Regions from separate parts of the Mesorhizobium sp. B2-8-3 genome, predicted to be linked through region 1. Evidence: predicted binding sites of a transcription regulator. Region 1 holds the regulator's gene; each other region holds the start of a gene.
The links. The regulator PhoB, encoded in region 1, activates phosphate uptake and scavenging genes when phosphate is short. The targets are predictions, from matches to a motif close to TGTCATNNANCTGTCAT.

Region 1 (4,973 bases):
GTCATCGGCAACGCGCACCGCATCAGCGCCTCGCTGTTTGCGCCGGGCACGACGATCTCGGCGACCATCGCCAACGAATTCACCGAAGCCGACGGCAATCTCTATACATCCTCGCTTGTATCGCTCGGCCTGATCCTGTTCATCATCACCTTCATCATCCTCGCGCTTGCACGCTACATGCTGTTGCGCATCGATAGCCGCACGGGAGCCTGACCGATGTCGACTGCCGCATCGCTTCACCAAAGCCGCAAACGCAAGAATGCCGTGATGATGGCGCTGTGCGTCGTCGCGGCCGGCATCGGCCTCGCCTGGCTGGCGCTGATCCTCGGCGCCTTGCTCTACAAGGGGCTCTCCGGGGTGAACCTGGCGGTGTTCACTGAAATGACGCCGCCGCCCGGCGACGCCGGCGGCCTGCTCAACGCCATCTACGGCAGCATCGTCATGACGATCATCGGCATCGTCGTCGGCACGCCGATCGGCGTGCTGGCTGGCACCTACATGGCCGAATATGGCCGCTTCTCGAAGCTCACGACGGTGGTGCGCTTCATCAACGACATCCTGTTGTCTGCGCCATCGATCATCATCGGCCTGTTCGTCTATGAGCTGATGGTGCGGCCGATGGGGCACTTCTCGGCGATTGCCGGCGCCGTCGCGCTGTCGATCCTGGTGATCCCCGTCGTGGTGCGCACCACCGAGGACATGCTGAACCTTGTGCCCAACGCGCTGCGCGAAGCAGGCGCCGCCATCGGCGCGCCGCGCTGGGTGGTGATCCGCTCCGTCGCCTACCGCGCGGCAATGTCGGGCATCGTCACCGGAATCCTGCTGGCGATCGCCCGCATCTCCGGCGAGACGGCGCCGCTTCTCTTCACCGCGCTCAACAACCAGTTCTGGTCGAGCAATCTCAATGCGCCGATGGCCAGCCTGCCGGTGACCATCTTCCAGTTCGCTCTCAGCCCTTACGAGGAATGGCAGCAACTGGCCTGGACGGGCGCACTCATAATCACCCTGACGGTTCTCGGGCTGAGCATCATCGCCCGCAGCCTAACCGGACGCAGAGAGGACAGATGAAACCGATGTTGTCCACCGACCTGAACGCAGCCGATACGACCGTCGAGAAGGCCAAGATCGAGGTCAAGAACCTCAATTTCTACTATGGCCAGTCGAAGGCGCTGAAGGACATCAACCTGTCCCTGCCCGAGCGCAGCGTGACAGCCTTCATCGGCCCGTCGGGCTGCGGGAAGTCGACGCTGCTGCGCGTGCTCAACCGCATCTACGAGCTCTATCCGAAGCAGAGCGCCGAGGGCCAGGTGCTGCTCGACGGCAAGAACATCCTCGACCGCTCGCAGGACCTCAACCTGCTGCGCACCAAGATCGGCATGGTGTTCCAGAAGCCGACGCCGTTCCCGATGTCGATCTACGAGAACATCGCCTTCGGCGTCAGGCTCTATGAGAAGATCAGCAAGGCCGAGATGGATAGCCGCGTCGAGCAGGCGCTGAAGCGCGCCGCGCTGTGGACCGAGGTCAAGGACAAGCTCAACGCCAGCGGCCTCAGCCTCTCGGGCGGCCAGCAGCAGCGCCTGTGCATCGCCCGCACCGTGGCGGTGAAGCCCGAGGTCATCCTGCTCGACGAGCCGGCCTCGGCGCTCGATCCGCTGTCGACCGCCAAGATCGAGGAACTGATCGACGAGTTGCAGGCCGACTACACGATCGTCATCGTCACCCACAACATGCAGCAGGCGGCGCGCGTGTCGCGGCAGACGGCGTTCATGTATCTGGGCGAGCTGGTGGAGTTCGACCGGACCGAGAAGATCTTCACCTCGCCTCGCGAGAAGCGCACGCAGGACTACATAACCGGCCGCTTCGGCTGAGTTCATACGAGGACATCATCATGGCCGAACATACCGTCGCCTCCTTCGACGAGGATCTGAGGCAGATCAGCCGGCTCATCAACGACATGGGCGATCTCGCCAGCTCCATGGTCGGCGGTGCGACCAGGGCGCTGCTCGAGACCGACAATGCGCTGGCGCAGCGCGTCGTCTCCGACGACGCCATCATGGACGCTCGTCAGCGCGAGCTCGACGACCGCGCCATCACGCTGATCGCCAAGCGGCAGCCGATGGCGGACGACCTGCGCAACGTGGTCGGCTCGATCCGCATGGCGGGCGACCTCGAACGCATCGGCGATCTCGCCAAGAACATCGCCAAGCGCGTCGGCTCGGTCGGCGTCAGCGCCGCGCCGCGCGACCTCACGCATTCGATCGATTCGATGGCGCAGCTGGTGCTGATCCAGGTCCAGGCCGTGATCCAGGAATACATGGTGGGCGATGCCACGGCGCTGGCCAAGCTTCGCAACGACGACGAGCGCATCGACGTCAAATACACGTCCGTCTTCCGCGAGCTGTTGACCTACATGATGGAAGACCCGCGCAACATCACCGCTTGCACGCATCTTCTGTTCTGCGCCAAGAACCTCGAGCGCATCGGCGACCATGTGACCAACATCGCCGAGAATGCCTATTATGTGCTGACCGGCACGCAATTGCCCGCCAATCGTCCGAAGCAGGACGAGACCGCAATGTCGGCGCCGGCGGCCTGACGAAAAGGTTACCCCAATGATCGCGCCACGCATCATGGTGGTGGAGGACGAGGAGCCGCTGGGGGTGCTGCTCCGCTACAATCTCGAATCCGAGGGTTACCAGGTCGAAGTGGTGACCCGCGGCGACGAGGCCGAAATCCGCCTTCAGGAAAACGTTCCCGACCTGCTCGTGCTCGACTGGATGGTGCCGGCGGTTTCCGGCATCGAGCTCTGCCGGCGTCTCAGGATGCGGCCCGAGACCGAGCGGCTGCCGATCATCATGCTGACGGCGCGCGGCGAGGAAAGCGACCGCGTGCGCGGCCTCTCGACCGGCGCCGACGACTATCTGGTCAAGCCATTCTCGACGCCGGAGTTCATGGCGCGCGTCAAGGCGCTGCTGCGCCGCGCCAAGCCGGAGGTGCTGTCCAGCGTGCTCAAGGTCGGCGACATCGTGCTCGACCGCGAATCGCACCGGGTCTACCGCAAGAAGAGCGAGATCAGGCTCGGCCCGACCGAGTTCCGCCTGCTCGAATTCATGATGCGTCATCCCGGCCGCGTGTTCTCGCGCAGCCAGCTGCTCGACAATGTCTGGGGCGAGACGATCTATATCGACGAGCGCACCGTGGACGTCCATGTCGGGCGCCTGCGCAAGGCGGTCAACAACGGCCGCATGCCGGACGTCATCCGCACCATCCGCGGGGCGGGGTACGCGATCAGGGAGGATTAGTCCCGAGGGCGGAAGTTCCGACGGGATCGGCACTCCAACATTAACGCTGGTGGGTAGTCGAGACGCTTGCGCTTCGTCATCCACGGGCGGAGCAAGGAGCGTAGCGACGCAGCGCAGACCCGAGGATCCATGCCGTGACTTCCACGCGCCGCTATGGCGCAGAACTCTGCACCGCTGCACCCTACGATCGAGGTAACGGCATGGATTCCAGGGTCTGCGCGCGTCGCTTCGCTCCTTGCTCCGCCCTGGAATGACGAAGTCGCGGTGGCTTCGGCCAATCTCCAACGTTGGTGCGATTCGCGGCTTCAGCGCCATGTTCGCTCAGGCCACGTTCTTCCCGGCCCCCGCTCTGGCCTGCACCCCCGGCGCGAAAATCTCCTGATCGACGAAGGTCAGCGCGCGCATGGCGCAGCCTTCGCGGATAAGCGGCAGTTCGTTCGGCTCGGTGTCGAAGGAGATCGATTCCGAGTGCTGGCCGCCGGCGGTCTGGGCGATCGCCTCTCGCAGCGCCGGCTCGATCAGGTCGAAGGCGGCCGCGCTTACGCCGACCATGGCGACAGGCGCCGGGTCGATGAGGGCGAACAGGCTGCCGAGGCCGAAACCGAGCGCTTCGCCGGCCCGGCGATAAGCCTCCCGTTCGGGTCCGTCCTCCTGCCGGGCTTTCGCGGCCAGCGCGCGCATATCGGCGTCGCCGACGTCGGTCGGGGTGGCGTCCTCGCTTATTCCCATGGCGCTGCGCCAGATCGCGTAATTGCCGGCATAGGCCTCGACGCAGCCGCGGCGGCCGCAGCGGCAAAGCGCGCCGCCCGGACGATGGATCATATGGCCGAACTCGCCGCCGGAGGAATGCGTGCCGCTGAACAGCGCGCCCTTCAGCACAAGGCCCATGCCGATACCGTGCGAGAGCAGGATGGCGATGAAGTCGTCGCGATAGCGCTCGGGATCGCGCCATTGCAGCGCCACCGCCATCATGTTGCAGTCGTTCTCCATGGTGGCGGGAATACCGAATTCCCTTTCGAGGAGGTCGGCGAAAGGGATGTCGGTCAGCGGCGTGATCGGCGACCACAGCATGGCGCGTGAATGGGAATCGGTGATGCCTTGAATGCCCATGGCGATGCGGGCGACGCTGCCCACGTCGAGGTCGGGATCCCCCAGCCGGCGCCGCACGATCGCCATGCATTCGCCGATCAGCTCGTCGCGGGGCATGACAAGCGTGTCGAGGCGCTGCTGCTCCTCGGCAACCACCTGGCCGGCATAATCGATCACGGCGACCGACAGGAAGTTCAGCGACAGCACCACGGTCAGCACCGCGGCGGCTTCGGGGTTCAGCGCCAGACCGATCTGCGGCCGGCCGCGTTTCAACGCCGTCGGCTCGCTGGCCTTGCTTTCGGTGAGAATGCCTTCCTGGATCAGATCGGCGGAGATCGCCGAAATGGTCGAGTGGCTGAGCCCGGTGGTGGCAGCAATCTCCGTGCGCGAGGGCTGGCCGGCGCGGCGCACGGCCGAAATCACCATGGCGCGGTTGCGCCGGCGCAAATCGTCGTGACGGATTCCGACCGACATCGTCTCGCACGTCCTCCCAGTCATCGCGGCCTTGTGATGATGATGCCATGGCCTGTCGGTGACATGCTAGGGATAGTGGCAGAAGCCGCAGCCTGTGTCATTATTTAT
Region 2 (4,973 bases), on a different contig from region 1:
CGGCTAAAGAGGCATAGAGCAGATCGAGCGGGCTGAAGCCCTGGGCGCTCACCTGCGTGACCACATCGACGGTGCCGCCGGTCGGTGTCGTGACCAGCGGCAGGCCGACCGGTGGCAGGACGGCGAGCGCGCCGGCGTTTCGGGTTCTGACTTTCAGGTCTGCCATCGCGTGGTCTCCAATTCGGAGACATTGATAGCGGACGGGAATTCACTGAGGCAATCGCCGAGGCAGGCCGTGGGCGATTGGCGTTTCCTCGCCCTCATGAAATGGGGGAGAGGTGGCTCGGCGAAGCCGAGACGGAAAGGGGGAGCGCCCTACGAAGGCTCCCTCTCCGTCCGCTTCGCGGACACCAGTTCTGAAACGCTACTTCGTCAGGTCGAGCGCCGCCGTCAGATCCCCCATCGGCGGCTGGTCGTTGTTGCGCAGCGCCTTGTCGCGGGCGACGAGGCCCGGCAGCACCGGCAGGTCGTAGCGGGCGGTGATGAAACGCAGGATCGAGGTGGTGTCGTATTGGGTGTGGTCGACCGTGCCCATCTTCGCATAGGGCGAGATGATGAAGGCCGGGATGCGGTTGCCCGGGCCCCAGCGGTCGGCCTTGGGCGGCGCGACGTGATCCCAGAAGCCGCCATTCTCGTCATAGGTGATGACGACCAGCATATGGGCCCATTGCGGGCTCTTCTCCAGATGCGAAACGAGGTCGGCCAAGTGCTGGTCGCCCGAGGTCACATCGGCATAGCCGGCATGTTCGTTGAGGTTGCCCTGCGGCTTGTAGAAGGTGACGGACGGCAGCTTGCCGTCGTCGATCGCCTTGATGAACTCCACGCCGTCAAGGCCGCCATCCTTGATGTGCTCGGCCCGCGCGGCCGTGCCCGGGGCATAGGCCGCGAAATAGTTGAAGGGCTGGTGGTGGAACTGGAAGTTCGGCACGGGCGTGGCGTTCTTGCCGTCGAGCGCCGCCTGCCAGGCGCCCGCATACCAGGCCCAGGAAATGCCCTTGAGCGAGAGCAGATCGCCGATGGTGATCTCGTGCTGCGGCGGCAGCGTGGTGGGCGCAGCCGGATCGGCAAGTGCTGCGTCGCCGCCCTCGGCCGGCTTGTTGGCGCTCGGCTGGTAAGGCGGCTGCATGGTGTTGACGGCGTAGAAGTCGGGCGTGATGGCGCCGTCATTGGCGAATTTCGGCACGCCGCCCAGCGCCGAGGCGGGCGAGTTGTCGGCCGGCTTCAGCGTCACGCCATCCGGCTCGACAACGGCGATCTGGCCCTTCACCGGGCTGGTGTCGGCATTGGGATAGTGGGGCGCGCAGGCGCAGGCGAGCATGAAGTGGTTGAGGAAGGAGCCGCCGAAGGCGCCCTGGAAGAAATTGTCCGCCAGCACGTATTTTTTGGCGATCGCCCACATTGGCAGGTTGGAGCCGTCATAGTGGCCCATGACCAGCGAGCCGGAATCGGCCCAGGCGACGAACTTGTCGTTCCGACCGCCGTCGATCTGCATCTGCTCCTGGTAGAAGCGGTGCCAGAGGTCGTGCGTGACGACGTTGGTGCCCTCGTTGAAGCCCTTGGGATCGTCGATGGCGAAGGTGGCGTTGGCCAGATGCGCGCTCTGCGCCTCCGTCACCGCCGGCGTGACGCCCTTGCCGGTCAAGCCGCCCCAGGCCGGCGGCAGTTCGGAAAGCGGCTTGCCGTCGCGGTCGAGCTGACGCGCCTGGTCGGGCGAAACGTTGGCCAGGCCGTTGGCGCCGGGGAAGCCGCCGTAGAGGTTATCGAAGCTGCGGTTCTCGGCGTAGATGACGACGACGGTGTCGATCTTGTCGTAGCCGGGAGGAGCCGCGTGGGCAGCAGCGGAGAACGATGCCAGCGCCGTGGAGGCAAGGCAAAGCGAGAGGAAGGACCGGGGGGAGAGAAAGAATCGGGTCATCGGGAAATGCCTCGTGGCTTGGGAATGGCTGGAGGACGGCAATGCAGGAACGCAACTGCATCAATGCCGAGCTACTTCGGAGCCTTGTCACCCATGTGACATTTCCGCAGTGTCCGAACACGGTTTCGTGAGCGAGAAAGCCAGTCATCAATCCGTTGCACTCGATCCTTACGTCGCGAACGAAATCGGGCGAAGGAAATCAGGGATGTCGCCACAGACGATGGGACGGAAAAATCACGCGATCACCCTTCTGGCGGCCTCGATCGTCGGCTTGACCGCGCCTGCGAGCACCGCGGAGCGGTCCGGTGTCCACCCCGGCCCGATGTCGCGCCAGGAAGCCTTCGCCCGCGCCGACGCGCTGACGGCGCTTGGGCGGCAGATGTTCCTTGACCCTTCGCTCTCCGCCTCGGGCAAGCAGGCCTGCTCGTCCTGCCACGATCCCAACCACGCCTTCGGGCCTGCCTCGGCGGCACCCATCGAGATGGGCGGAGCCAAGCTCGACCAGCCCGGCGTTCGCGCCGTGCCGTCGCTGCGCTACCTGCAGGCGGCGCCTGCCTTCACCGAGCATTTCTACGACTCCGAGGACGAAGGCGACGAGAGCGTCGACAATGGCCCGACCGGCGGCCTGACCTGGGACGGCCGCGCCGACCACGGCAAGGACCAGGCGAGGATCCCGCTGCTGTCGCCCTTCGAGATGGGCAACAAGGACGAGGCCGAGGTGGTCGCGGCGCTGCGCAAGGCGCCCTATGCCGGCGCCTTCGAGGCGGCGTTCGGCGCCGATGTGTTCGAGCACCCGCAGGATGCCTTCGACGCCGCGGTCGAAGCGCTCGGCACATTCGAGCAGAGCAGCGCCGATTTCTATCCCTATTCCAGCCGCTACGATGCTTTCCTCGCCGGCAAGGCGCAGCTCTCGGCGCAGGAATTGCGCGGCCGCATGCTGTTCGAGGACGAAGCGAAGGGCAATTGCGCGAGCTGCCACCTCAGCGAGCCCGCCAATGACGGCGAGCCGCCGCAGTTCACCGACTACGGCCTGATCGCGATCGCCGTGCCGCGCAATCCGGCGATCCCCGCCAACGCCGATTCCAATTATGTCGACCTCGGCCTGTGCGGACCGCTGCGCACCGATTTCAAAGGCCGCGCCGAATATTGCGGCCTGTTCAAGACGCCGACCCTGCGCAACGTGGCCTTGCGAAAGAGCTTCTTCCACAACGGCTATTTCCACTCGCTGCGCGAGGCGGTCGCCTTCTACGCCAGCCGCGATACGGATCCCGGGCGCTGGTATCCGAAGAGGGCGGACGGCACGGTCGACAAATTCGACGACCTGCCAAAGGCTTACTGGCCGAACCTCAACACCGACCCACCCTTCAATGGCAAAAAGCCGGGCGACAAGCCGGCGCTGAGCGACGCCGAGATCGACGACATCGTCGCCTTCCTCGGCACGCTGACCGACGCCGACCAGGCTGGGCAATAGGGCGACCGGCAGCCAAGGAGACTGGTGGATCACGGCGTGCTTGCAGCCGGAGCCGTGCTATCCACCGCAAAAGTGTGCCAATGTGAGCCACGTCATAGGAACGCCAAGTCGCGCCTGCTATATTGCCTACCTCTTCACAGATGGAGTCTGCGATGAGGTTCGTCGCGGTGCAGGAGCCGCCCGGCGGCAGTTGGGCAGTGTTCGATGCGGGCAATGGCGCGCCGGCCGAATATGCCGGCCGCGTGCTTATCGGCCTGACATCGCGCGAGGCCCGCTGGTTCGTCGCCGCGGGCAACGACCAGGCGGCTTGGCCACGACCCGGCCGGCCAGGCGCGCACCTGCGGTTGGTCAGCGGAGGCGGCTCGCCGCCGATGCGCGAAAGGCACGGCCAAACAGGCGGTTGAGAAGACGCACTGACGGATTGATTCAAGCCGGCGCGACCTCGGTGTCGCTCCTCATTGTGCCGGCGCGTAGCGGCTCACCACCATGCCGCTGGCATAGGGCTTCGAGCCGAGGAGCTTCAGCTTGGCAAAACCGCCCTTCTCGAAGATGCGGCGGCCGCTGCCCAGAACCGCCGGATTGATGAAGAGCTGGAACTCGTCGACCAAGCCGGCGGCGATCAGCGCGGCCGCAAAGCCCGCGCCGCCGAACACGGCGATGTTGCCGCCCGCGCCTTGCTTCAGCGCGTCGACCTCGCGCGGCAGGTCGCCACTGACGACGCGGGTGCGTTCCCAGCGCGAAGCCTCGAGCTTGTCGCTCGCCACAACCTTCTCAGCCTCGACGATGCATCGCGCGAAGGCATAGAAGCGATCCTTCGGGTATTTTCTCGCCGCGTTGCCCCAATGGGTCAGATACCCCTCCTCAGCCATCTTGCGGCTCAACAGGATGGTGTCGATTGTTTGGAAGACAGCGTTGAAATCCTGCTTGAGTTCTTCGTCCCAGGCATTGTCATCGCCCCATTCCCAGAGCTGCCAGCGACGATCCTCATCGGAGCCGACAAAGCCGTCGACCGACATCTGCATCTGAAGGATGAGCTTTTTCATTTTGGGTCTCCTCGCTAGGAATTTCTGCCGTGAAGGTTCAGGCGGCTCAGCGCGAACGGGCGAAAGCCTGCGCCCAGGCTTCGAAGCTGGTCGGCGTGGCGTTTTCGGCTGAGGGTGCCTCCAGCGCCCAGCGCTCGCCTCTGTTGAAGCTTGCCGCCGTTTCGCCCAGCGCATCGGCAAAACTCGCTGATATGCCGTTGGCGACCATGCCGGCCCGCGCTTCGGCGAACGGCGCTTCATGATAGGCGACATCCTTGCCGATCGCCCGGCCCAGGATCGTGGTGGCCTGTTCGAGCGTGTAGGAACCGCCGCCGTGCAATTCGACGACGCGCCGGGCCAGAAAATGTTCGGCGCTCAACAGGGCGGCGGCGCGCCCGCCAACGTCCTTGGCGGCAATCAACGGCATCGGCAGGTCGCCGCGGAAGGGCGAGGCGAAGACGCCGGACGCCGCCTGCTCGACGAAGCCCATGCCCTTGACGAAATTCTCCATGAAGAAGGAGGCGCGCAGATAGACGAGCTCCTCCAGGCCTAGTGCGGCAAGCCG
Region 3 (4,973 bases), on a different contig from region 1:
TGATTAATGCATGTCGCGCAAAAGTGTGCAGCGGTTTTGCGATAACGACATGCATGAAAACAAAGGCTGAAGCGCGTCGCCTGAATCCGCTTCAGCGCGACGCGCTTTGGTAGCAATTGGCGAGCGCCTCGTTCCTTTGCGCCGCCTATTCGGTCGTCTGCCGCTCTACCGCCTGACCACCTTCCGCTCCTCCCAGCCATAGAGCCAGTCCAAGTCCGCGGCGAGCTTCTCCGCCGGCCGCGTCGCCAGCACCAGGTTGCGGACGATCGCCACCGGTCCCCTGGCATGCCAGGCCAAGCGATTGAGCGCGCCGCGTTTCAGCACTTTTTCGACGCGCGGCCGTCTGAGATTCTCCCAAACCGTCAGGCTCTGCCTTGGATCGCCCGGAAAATCGGCGACCAGATTGGCGAGCATCGAGGCGTCCTCGATTCCCATCGCCGCGCCTTGGGCCGCGAACGGCGTCATGGCATGCGCGGCGTCACCGATCAGCGCGATGCCGTCCGGCGTTGCCCAGCGGCGCTGCTCGACCGTGTGAATGGGGAACGCCGTCCAGGGGCCGGCGAGTGCCACCAGCCTCGACAGTGCCGCCGCTGTGCCTCGGATGGCGCCTGAGAGGATCGCAGGGTCCGCATGACCGGACCAGCCTTCGGCGATGCGCTCGCCCTTGGTGAAGGCCGCAAGGTTGAAGGCGCGGCCCTTGCTCACCGGATAGGCGACCATGTGGAAGCCGGGATGCAGGAAGGTGGTGACGCAGTTTGCGGCGCCGATTTGCGCAAAGGCCTGGCCGGCGGCACTTTCCGCAGGGACCGTCGCGCGCCAGGCGAGCTCACCCGAAAAGCGACTCGCCGCAAAGCCGGCCGTCCTGGCAAGCCCCGCGCGAAGCGAAGACCAGACACCGTCCGCTCCGATCAGCAGGCCGCCCGTGACACTCGTCGCTTTGCCGTCGATCTCGACCGTCGCGGTCACGCTTTGCGGGTCGAGGGCGATGCCGCTCACGCGCGCCCCGGTGACAAGCTCTATATCTGGCCAGTCCGCAGCCGTGGCCATCAGCGCTGCCTGCAGGTCGGCGCGGTGCGCCACCAGATAGGGCGCGCCCCAGCGTTTTTCTCCGGCTTCCCCAAGCGGCACACGCGCCAGCTCGCGCAGGCTTCCCGCGTCCTTCAGCACCACCGCTTGCGGCCGGATCGCGTTGGGCAGCAGGCGGTCGAGCACGCCGAGCCGGCGCAGGATGCGGGTCGCGTTGGGGGAAAGCTGGAGGCCGGCCCCGGCCGCTTCGAGTTGCTTTGCCTGCTCGAACAATTTTACCGGGAAGCCGCGCTCGGCAAAGGCAAGCGCCGCCGTCAGCCCGGCGATGCCAGCCCCGGCGATGACGATTTGCCGGGACCGTGTTTCAGCCATGATCTAGCAGTCGTTCATGATCTGCAGGGTCAGGCGGCCTGGTCGACATAGAGGCAGCCGGCCGGCTGCGTTTCCGTCGCCTTCAGCGACGGCGAATAGCGATAGAGCGTCGAGCAGTAGGGGCAGACCTTCTCATTGTCGTCGCCCATGTCGAGGAACACATGCGGATGGTCGAAAGGCGGATTGGCGCCGGTGCACATGAATTCCTTGACGCCGATCTCGATGACCGGGTGGCCCGCGTCGTTCTGGAAATGGGGAATGCTGCCGCCTGCCATCGTCGTCTCCAATTGGGTTCGGCCAGTGGGTGTGACCAGTCTGCATCTGGAGCATAACAGGTCCGTTTGCAAGATCGATGAAATCAAACTGTCGCAAAAGGCTGGCAGAGGATAAGTTGAGCCGGTTAAGCGCATGGGGCCGGTGTCGGAGCGATTCCGTGACGATCATGCGTCACAAAGACATGTTAGAGCGTCGTTGAACGGCAATATGCGGCGCCTCCTAGGGACGGCTGCGGCCAAGAGCGGGAAACCATGAACGAACTGAAGCCTGTGCAGAGCGAGTTCATCACCGTCGAGGCGGCAAGCCCGGACGGCGGCAATCCCGACCGTTTCGTCAACCGCGAATTTTCCTGGCTGCAATTCAACCGCCGCGTGCTGGAGGAATCGCTGAACGAGCATCATCCGCTGCTCGAACGCGTCCGCTTCCTGTCGATCTCGGCCGCCAATCTCGACGAATTCTTCATGGTCCGCGTCGCCGGCCTTGCCGGCCAGGTGCGCGAGGGCATCGCGCTGAAGAGCCCCGACGGCCGCACGCCCGAGCAGCAGCTCGAGCAATTGCTGCGCGAGGTCGAGCGTCTGCAGGAGGACCAGCAGAAGAGCCTCTCGGCGCTGATGGTCCTGCTCAACAAGGAAGGCATCGAAAGCATCACCCGCGATGCGCTGACCAAGGACGAGAAGGCCTGGCTGGAGGAGCATTTCCAGGAACAGGTTTTCCCGGTGCTGACGCCGCTGTCGATCGACCCGGCGCATCCGTTTCCGTTCATTCCCAATCTCGGTTTTTCCATCGCCCTGCAGTTGCGCCATCGCAAGAATGGCGAGGAGATGAGCGCGCTGCTGCGCTTGCCGGTGGCGCTCAAGCGTTTCATCCGCCTGCCCGACCGCAAGAACCATGTCCGCTTCATTCCGCTGGAGGAAGTGGTCGGTATCTATATCGGCAAGCTTTTCCCCGGCTACGAGGTCAAGGGCTCCGGCACGTTCCGCATCATCCGCGACAGCGACATCGAGGTCGAGGAAGAGTCGGAAGACCTGGTGCGCCTGTTCGAAACGGCGCTGAAGCGACGCCGCCGCGGCTCGGTGATCCGCATCGAGTTCGACACGCTGATGCCGGCCGCGTTGCGGGACTTCGTCGCCGGCGAGCTCGGCGTCTCGTCGAGCCGCATCAGCGTGCTCACCGGTCCACTGGCGCTCAACCAGATCTCCGAGATCGTCGCCATTCCGCGCGACGACCTCAAATTCACGCCCTACAATCCGCGCTTTCCCGAGCGCATCCGCGAGCATGGCGGCGACTGCTTCGCCGCCATCCGCGAGAAGGACATCGTCGTCCATCACCCATACGAGTCCTTCGACGTGGTGGTGCAGTTCCTGCGCCAGGCCGCCGCCGACCCGGAAGTGGTGGCGATCAAGCAGACGCTCTACCGCACCTCCAACGACAGCCCGATCGTGCGCGCTCTGATCGACGCCGCCGAGGCCGGCAAGTCGGTCACGGCGCTTGTCGAGCTCAAGGCGCGCTTTGACGAGGAAGCCAACATCCGCTGGGCGCGCGACCTCGAACGCGCCGGCGTGCAGGTCGTGTTCGGCTTCCTGGAGCTGAAGACCCACGCCAAGATGTCTTTGATCGTGCGCCGCGAGGATGGCCGGCTGCGCAACTACGTGCATCTCGGCACCGGCAACTACCACCCGGTTACCGCCCGCATCTACACCGACCTGTCCTTCTTCACCACCGACCCGACGATCGCGCGCGATGTCGCGCAGCTCTTCAATTTCATCACCGGCTATGCCGAGCCCGCCGAGGAGATGCGCCTTGCCGTATCGCCCTTCACGCTGCGCAACCGCATCCTGAAACACATCTCGGACGAGATCGTCCATGCCCGCGAAGGCCGACCGGCGCGCATTTGGATGAAGATGAACGCGCTGGTCGATCCGACCATCATCGACGCGCTTTACGACGCCAGCCGCGCCGGCGTCGAGGTCGACCTCGTCGTGCGCGGCATCTGTTGTCTGCGGCCGCAGGTGCCGGGTCTTTCCGAGAATATCAGGGTGAAATCGATCGTCGGCCGCTTCCTCGAGCACAGCCGCATCTTCTGCTTCGGCAACGGCCACGGCCTGCCGTCGGACGAGGCGGTCGTCTACATCTCGTCGGCCGACATGATGCCGCGCAATCTCGACCGCCGCGTCGAGACCCTGGTGCCCATCACCAATCCAACTGTGCATGAACAGGTGCTTGGCCAGATCATGCTGGGCAACATCATGGACAACCAGCAAAGTTTCGACGTATTGGCTGACGGCACCTCCCGGCGCGTTGTGCTGGAGGAAGGCGAAGAACCGTTCAACGCGCAGGAATATTTCATGACCAATCCGAGCCTCTCCGGACGGGGCGACGCGCTGAAATCGCATGCGCCCAAGCGCATCGCCCAGTTCAAGCGCCGCAAGAAGAACGGCGCCGCGTGATTGCAGTTTCCCAGGGCCGGCTTCAGGACCGGCGGCCGCTGTCGATCATCGACATCGGATCGAACTCGATCCGCCTCGTCGTCTATGAGGGGCTGGCACGCTCGCCCACGCTTCTGTTCAACGAAAAGATGCTGGCCGGCCTCGGGCGCGGCATCGTTTCGACGGGCAAGCTCGACCCCGAGGCGGTGACGCGGTCGATGGAGGAATTCCGCCGTTTTCGCGCGCTTTCCGATCAAGCCGGCGCCGAGCATATGTATGTGCTGGCCACCGCGGCGGCGCGCGAGGCAGGCAACGGCCCCGATTTCATCCATCGCGCCGAGGACGTTCTGAAAACCGAGATCCGCGTGCTCACCGGTCGTCAGGAAGCCTATTATTCGGCGCTCGGCGTCATTTCCGGCTTCCATCCGGCCAACGGCATCGCCGGCGACCTTGGCGGCGGCAGCCTCGAACTGATCGACATCAATCGCGAAACGATCGGCGAGGGCATCACGCTGCCGCTCGGCGGCCTGCGCCTGCAGGATATGGCGAAGAACTCGCTCGTCCAGGCGCAGAAGATCGCGCGCCAGGAACTGGCGCGGGCAAAGCTGCTCAAGGGCGGGCAGGGCAGGGTCTTCTACGCCGTCGGCGGCACCTGGCGAAACCTCGCCAGGTTGCACATGGAGATGACCAACTACCCGCTTGGCGTCATGCACAACTACGAGATTTCGGCCGACAGCGCGCAGGCTTTCCTGAAGCAGGTGGCCAAGGGCGAGGTCGAGAAGGTGAGGGGCATCGAGGGCGTCTCCAAGAACCGCCGCTCGCTCTTGCCCTACGGCGCGGTCGTGCTGCAGGAGATCATGACGGCGATGCAGC

Region 2: FJ418_RS28340 (acid phosphatase) is a predicted target of PhoB. The motif match lies at 2,001-2,017, and genes of this name have one in related genera.
Region 3: FJ418_RS16620 (RNA degradosome polyphosphate kinase) is a predicted target of PhoB. The motif match lies at 1,752-1,768, and genes of this name have one in related genera.

What each region holds. Positions count from the first base shown of each region.
Region 1 covers NZ_VFTW01000038.1:6,741-11,713, reverse strand. The annotation lists gene pstC (phosphate ABC transporter permease subunit PstC) at 1-213, shown strand, start outside; gene pstA (phosphate ABC transporter permease PstA) at 217-1,068, shown strand; gene pstB (phosphate ABC transporter ATP-binding protein PstB) at 1,065-1,868, shown strand; gene phoU (phosphate signaling complex protein PhoU) at 1,889-2,596, shown strand; gene phoB (phosphate regulon transcriptional regulator PhoB) at 2,613-3,302, shown strand; gene FJ418_RS30145 (ROK family protein) at 3,624-4,865, opposite strand.
Region 2 covers NZ_VFTW01000030.1:35,424-40,396, reverse strand. The annotation lists gene FJ418_RS28345 (OsmC family protein) at 1-166, opposite strand, end outside; gene FJ418_RS28340 (acid phosphatase) at 365-1,915, opposite strand; gene FJ418_RS28335 (cytochrome c peroxidase) at 2,121-3,386, shown strand; gene FJ418_RS28330 (hypothetical protein) at 3,539-3,790, shown strand; gene FJ418_RS28325 (dihydrofolate reductase family protein) at 3,842-4,429, opposite strand; gene FJ418_RS28320 (NmrA family NAD(P)-binding protein) at 4,476-4,973, opposite strand, start outside.
Region 3 covers NZ_VFTW01000010.1:16,741-21,713, forward strand. The annotation lists gene FJ418_RS16600 (TIGR02117 family protein) at 1-7, shown strand, start outside; gene FJ418_RS16610 (FAD-dependent monooxygenase) at 166-1,398, opposite strand; gene FJ418_RS16615 (zinc-finger domain-containing protein) at 1,428-1,673, opposite strand; gene FJ418_RS16620 (RNA degradosome polyphosphate kinase) at 1,926-4,121, shown strand; gene ppx (exopolyphosphatase) at 4,118-4,973, shown strand, end outside.